Pleomorphomonas sp. T1.2MG-36: one gene and its partner. The protein of the gene in region 1 binds, or shares a complex with, the protein of each later gene. Links are inferred from orthologs where the notes say so. Each region holds a gene or a part of one and is shown on either strand. Other genes may lie near its edges.

Region 1 (2,991 bases):
ATCGCGTGCCACCGTGCGCGCCCGCATGGAGCGGCTCGAACGCGATGGGGACATCCTCGGCTACACGGTGATCCTGCGCAACGACGCCATCGAGGTGCCGGTTCGGGCGATCATGATGATCGAGATCGAGGGGCACGTACTGGACAAGGTCATCCGTCAGCTCGGGGGCTTTCCCGAGGTGGCGGCAATCCACACTACCAACGGCCGCTGGGATCTCGTGGTCGAGTTGGGTGCCGCGACGCTCACGGACTTCGATACCGTGCTGCGTCGCATCCGCCTGTTGCCCGGCATTACCGGGTCCGACACCAGCCTGCTCTTGACGACGCCACGCACGACGCGCGCCCGCCTGAGCCGGGGCTGACACCACGACAATTGGAGGGCGGTCCGCCGACCGCGATCACGACGTCCGTGGTCCAACTGTCAAGCTGCGGCCGGCCGATGTCCTGACTGGCGTCGAGCATGACGCCGATCTCGTCGCCTCTCTGCCAGACGGCCCGGCCCGTGAACACGCGGCGGCAACTGGGAATGAACAAGCTTACGAGGTCGTCGGGAGCGAAATGCGCGCGCGCCGTCAGACGCAGGCGGCAGCCGGAAGGGCTGAGATCCTCGATAACGCAGCCGATCGGCGTCGACAATCCCTCGCGATTGAGGGCGGCGACGCGGTTGCACGCCTGACGCGGTTCGCGGCGCCCGTCAAAGCTGCGCACCGCGGGATGGCGCAGACGGTGGAGCAGATCGGACAGCGCGGGATCGTGGGCGGACGGCCTGAGCATCAAGAAATGGCTTTATGATGATTTTCACAGGTGATGCCACATTCCCGGGTTGTGTTCAACGAATGCGACAAGTTGATGAAAATCGATCTTAATGAACAGTAAGCGGTTGATGTGATTAATGAACGCTGCCAGGTCCTGCGGAGTGTTTGTTCACTCCTTGTTACGGCGATGATTGTCGAAGACCAGTCCGGTTTCGAGCGCCCGCTTGCCGAACTTCTGCCTGACCTCGTCCATCGCCCGTTCGGCCGCCGCCTTGCGCATTGCCTTCTGGTCGACGAGATCGGCCGGGTCGGCGAAGCGGCTTTCGCATAGGTCGGCCACCGCGACGCCCAGGAGACGATACTTCTGGCCATGCGCTTCCTCCGCAAGGAGCGCGTCGGCGGCTGCGAAGATGCGGTCGGCGAGCTGGGTCGGGTCGGCAAGGCGTCTGGTTCTGGTCCTCAGCTTGAAGTCGGCGGTCTTGAGCTTCAGCGTGACCGAGGAGCCGGCGATGTCTTCGTGCTTGAGTCCGAAGGACACGCGCTCCGCCTGTTCGCGCAGGATCGGCCGGAGGTCGCGGACGTCGGCCAGATCTTCGAAGAACGTCACCTCCGAACCGACGCTTTTGCGCTTCGAGTTGGGAACGACGTGCCGGTTGTCCTCGCCATGCGACAGCTTGACGATCCTGAGGCCGAGCGCGCCGTAGCGGCTGGCAAGCCGGGCCGGATCGGCCGTCTGCAAATCGCCTACCGTCCGGAAGCCGTCGGCGGCAAGGCGCTCGGAGAACGCGCGGCCGACACCCCAGATCGTCGTGACCGGTCGCGGCGCCAGAAAGGCTGCGGCCTCCGTCTGCCCGATCACCGAAAAGCCCCTGGGCTTGTCGAGATCGGAAGCGATCTTGGCGAGAAACTTGTTGGCGGCGAGCCCGACCGAAACGGTGATGCCCACCTCGCGCTCCACCTCCCTGGCAAAGCGGGCCAGCACCAGCGCCGGGCTGGCGCGATGCAGCTTCTCCGTGCCCGACAAGTCGAGAAAGGCTTCGTCGATGGACAGCGGCTCGACGAGTGGCGTCAGCTCGAGCATCCGCCGCCGAATCTCCCGGCCGACGCGCGCGTACTTCTCCATGTTGGGCCGAATCACCACCGCATCGGGGCAAAGCTGCAAGGCCTTGAACATCGGCATGGCCGAGCGCACGCCGCTGATGCGGGCAATGTAGCAGGCCGTCGACACGACGCCGCGCTTGCCGCCGCCGATGATCAGCGGCTTGCTGGCGAGCGAAGGGTCATCGCGCTTTTCAACGGAGGCATAAAAGGCGTCGCAATCGACATGGGCGATGACGAGGCGGTGAAGCTCGGGGTGACGGAGAAGGCGAGGACCGCCGCAGGCCGGACAGCGGCGCCCTTCTGCCGGCGCCGGGGCGAGGCAATCCTTGCAGAAGCCAATCGACGCCTCGGACATGTTTCCCTCCCGCCGGCCCTCCGCTCTCCGCCGGCCGATCAGAACTCGCTGTCGCCGACCAGGGCATGGCGGGCCACCGCGATCATGGTCGGCCTTATCTGCACCTCTTCGACGAAGGATAGCAGCAACGATTCGTCGGCAAGAAAGAACTCCAGCACCCCGGCCAGGAAGCCGGGCTCGCGCGCCGCCGTCCGAAGATCCGCCGGTCCTATGCCCGAAAGTGACAGGAAGCGGCCAAGCGCATCCGGATTTCCTGCAAGGTAGGCGAGGGCGGAAATGGCCAACCCTTCCGCCTCGTCGACGCTAAGCCTTTTGCCAATGGGCATGTTTGGTCCACCGTTTGGGATTGCTAAAGGAATCCGTACTATATTTGTTATACTGGAATCAGTGTGGCAACCTATCCCCACCGGAAGGCGTTCCTGCGTACGAGCCGAGTGCGCTGGAGCGAAACCCGCCAAGCACCCGGTAAAATCGGTGCGCGAGGCGGAAAGAGAGTCGAATGGCCAAGACAGTTCTCATCGTCGAGGACAACGAGCTCAACATGAAGCTCTTCCACGATCTCCTGGAAGCGCATGGTTATCGCACGATTCAAACACGCAATGGGATCGAAGCCCTGGATCTGGTGCGCACCCACCGGCCGGACCTCATTCTCATGGACATCCAGCTCCCGGAAGTGTCGGGGTTGGAGGTCACCAAGTGGCTGAAGGAAGATGACGAGTTGCGCTCGATCCCGGTGGTGGCGGTCACCGCCTTTGCCATGAAGGGCGACGAGGAACGCATT
Region 2 (2,989 bases), on another replicon or contig:
CCCGACGCGGCCTTGCGCCGCTCCATCGTCGAGCGCCGCATCGCGCTCACCGCCCAGCACATGCCCGGCTTTTCCGTTCCTGACGACGTCATCGACTTTATCGTTCGCAACGTCACCACGTCGGGCCGCGACCTTGAGGGCGCGGTGACGCGCCTTGCCGGCCACAATCAGCTGACCGGCCTGACGCTGTCGCTCGCCATGGCCGAGACCACGCTGAAAGACCTCATTCGCGTCACCGATACTCGGCGCGTCAAGATCGAGGACATCCAGCGCGTCGTCTCCAAGCACTACAACGTCTCCAAGCAGGATCTGCTGTCGTCGCGCCGTACCCGGTCCATCGTCTGGCCGCGCCAGATCGCCATGTACCTGGCCAAGTCGCTGACGCTGCGCTCGCTGCCCGAAATCGGCCGGCGCTTCGGTGGTCGCGATCACACCACCGTTCTGCATGCTGTGCGCAAGGTCGAGGAGATACTCAGCTCCGACGAGGCGCTGACGCAGGAGATCGAGGTCCTGAAGCGCATGCTCGAGGCTTGATCTCAGGGCCGGTACGGAAAAACGCCTGCGAAAACCCGTGCCGTTGACGGCATGCTGGCTTGCGGAAATCGGCAGTTGCCGTAATGTGCTTTTCCCCGCTGCCGCCCTGGTGGCGACGGGGAGAACGGCCTAGAGCGTTCGCCGGCCCGACCGCAAGATCGGGCGATAGGTGGGCGCTTCGGATTGTTTACGGGAGCAGCCGTGTTTCGGTCAGGCGTGTCCTGCCTGATCGACGGGTGTTCATCGCCAGATTTTCCGGAGGCCGCGCCGGTCGTGCCCAGCGCGACCGTCCTGTGCGCGGCAGCCACGACAGACGGGTTTATCCATGCGCGTTACGCTGGAGCGGTCGCACCTCCTCGCTTCCCTTACCCACGTCCACCGTGTCGTCGAGCGTCGGAATACCATTCCGATTCTCTCGAACGTGCTGATCCGGACCGACGACGGCCAGCTCAAGCTGAAGGCGACCGACCTCGATCTCGAGGCGCAGGAGTCGGTGCCGGCCGTGGTCGAGCGCCCCGGCGCCACGACGGTGCCGGCGCACATGTTCTACGACATCGTGCGCAAGCTGCCCGAAGGCTCGCAGGTTTCGCTGGAGGCATCGGCCGACGGCGCCACGCTTTCCATCTCCTCGGGTCGCTCGCGCTTCTCGCTGCAGATGCTGCCGGAGAGCGATTTCCCCGACATCACGGTCGGCGATCTCAGCCATTCGTTCACGCTGGAAGCCGGAGATCTCAAGCGGCTGATCGATCGGACGCAGTTCGCCATCTCCAACGAGGAGATCCGCTACTATCTGAACGGCATCTTCCTGCACACGGTCGACGGCCCTGACGGCGCGCTGTTCCGGGCCGTCGCCACCGACGGTCATCGTCTTGCCCGGGCCGATATCGCCGCTCCGAAGGGCGCCGAGGGCATGCCGGGCATCATCGTGCCTCGCAAGACGGTTGGCGAAATCCAGCGTCTCATCGAGGATCCCAAGGCTGAGCTCAAGGTCGAGCTGTCGGACGCCAAGATCAGACTGACGGTCGGCAACGTGGTGCTGACGTCCAAGCTGATCGATGGCACCTTCCCCGACTACGGCCGAGTGATCCCGCAGGGCAATGACAAGGAACTGCGCGTCGACAAGGCCGAGTTCGCCGAAGCGGTCGATCGCGTTTCCACCATCTCGTCCGAGCGCGGCCGCGCCGTGAAGCTGGCACTTGCCGAAGGGCGCCTCATTCTCACCGTCGTCAACCCGGACTCGGGTACCGCCACCGAGGAGGTGATGGTCGACTATGCCGACACGCCACTCGAGATCGGCTTCAATGCCCGTTATCTCCTGGACATTGCCGGGCAGCTGACGTCGGAGACGGCGGTGTTCCATCTTGCCGATGCCGGCTCTCCGACACTGATCCAGGATGCCGGCGACGGCGCCACGCTTTATGTGCTGATGCCGATGCGGGTGTGATCTGCCGCCGCTGGAATGCCATGACAGAATCCCGTCCGGAGGCGAAGGTGCGCGTGAGCCGCCTTCGCCTCAACGATTTCCGCAACCATGCCGACCTCTCGCTCGATTTCCCGGGCCGGTCGGTGGTGCTCGTCGGCCAGAACGGCGTCGGCAAGACCAATGTTCTCGAGGCTCTGTCGCTGCTTTCCCCGGGCAGGGGTTTCCGGCGGGCGACGCTCGCCGAGATGGCGCGGCTTGGCGGTTCTGGCGGCTTTTCCGTGCTGGCCAATGTGGAGGGTGCCTACGGCGCGGTGCGCATCGGCACCGGGTCGGGCCCGGACGAGCCGGCGCGGCGGCTGCTTGTCGATGGTGAGCCCCAGAAAGGCAGCGAGCGGCTTTCCGATCATCTGCGGCTCATCTGGCTCGTCCCGGCCATGGATGGCCTGTTCATGGGGCCTGCGGGCGATCGACGCCGCTTCCTCGACCGGCTGGTGCTGGCGGTCGATCCGGCGCACGGTCGGCGCGTGTCGTCCTATGAACAGTCGGTTGCCTCCCGCAACCGACTGCTTGAGGCACGCGATGCCGATGCTGCTTGGCTCGACGCCGTCGAAGCCGAAATCGCCGCGACCGGCGTCGCCGTGGCTGCGGCTCGGCGCGAGACGGTGCATTGCCTTGCCCGCTTGATCGCGGCGCGTCCGGATGGCGACGATGTCTTCCCGCGTGCCTCGGTTCAGCTGACCGGCGACGTCGATGCGGCGCTCGATGGCGCGGCGGCGGCCGACGTCGAGGACTGGTTGAGAGCCGATCTCAGGGCGGGTCGCTCCCGCGACCGTGCGGCCGGCCGAACGCTCGTCGGTCCGCATCGCTCCGATCTTTCGGTGCGCCACGCTGAAAAGGACATGCCGGCGTCGGCGTCTTCGACGGGCGAGCAGAAGGCGTTGCTCACCGGCCTCGTGCTGGCGCAGGCGGCCTTGGTCACCGAACTGACCGGCAGCCCTCCGGTGCTTCTGCTCGACGAAGTGGCCGCCCACC

What was found. Proteins that work in one complex are often made in the same cells at the same time.
Region 2: the proteins of QQZ18_RS12710 (region 1) and dnaN are in contact, whole or in part, in a solved structure (PDB 1OK7), measured with the Escherichia coli proteins. The link is inferred for Pleomorphomonas sp. T1.2MG-36 from one-to-one orthologs.

The regions. Positions count from the first base shown.
Region 1 is NZ_CATNLY010000023.1:264,773-267,763, reverse strand. The notes cover bases 68-2,987. They hold QQZ18_RS12710 (DNA polymerase IV), read right to left. Parts: upstream 2,211-2,987; coding sequence 924-2,210; downstream 68-923. Other genes in these bases: QQZ18_RS12700 (response regulator), read left to right, coding at 2,710-2,987; QQZ18_RS12705 (DUF3572 domain-containing protein), read right to left, coding at 2,249-2,536; QQZ18_RS23820 (PilZ domain-containing protein), read right to left, coding at 291-773; QQZ18_RS12715 (Lrp/AsnC family transcriptional regulator), read left to right, coding at 68-361. Outside these bases: more of QQZ18_RS12715, read left to right, coding at 1-67; more of QQZ18_RS12700, read left to right, coding at 2,988-2,991. UniProt on the Escherichia coli protein: Poorly processive, error-prone DNA polymerase involved in translesion repair and untargeted mutagenesis. Copies undamaged DNA at stalled replication forks, which arise in vivo from mismatched or misaligned primer ends.
Region 2 is NZ_CATNLY010000045.1:189,014-192,002, forward strand. The notes cover bases 1-2,918. They hold dnaN (DNA polymerase III subunit beta), read left to right. Parts: upstream 1-859; coding sequence 860-1,978; downstream 1,979-2,918. Other genes in these bases: dnaA (chromosomal replication initiator protein DnaA), read left to right, coding at 1-534; recF (DNA replication/repair protein RecF), read left to right, coding at 1,999-2,918. In the rest of the region: more of recF, read left to right, coding at 2,919-2,989. UniProt on the Escherichia coli protein: Confers DNA tethering and processivity to DNA polymerases and other proteins. Acts as a clamp, forming a ring around DNA (a reaction catalyzed by the clamp-loading complex) which diffuses in an ATP-independent manner freely and bidirectionally along dsDNA.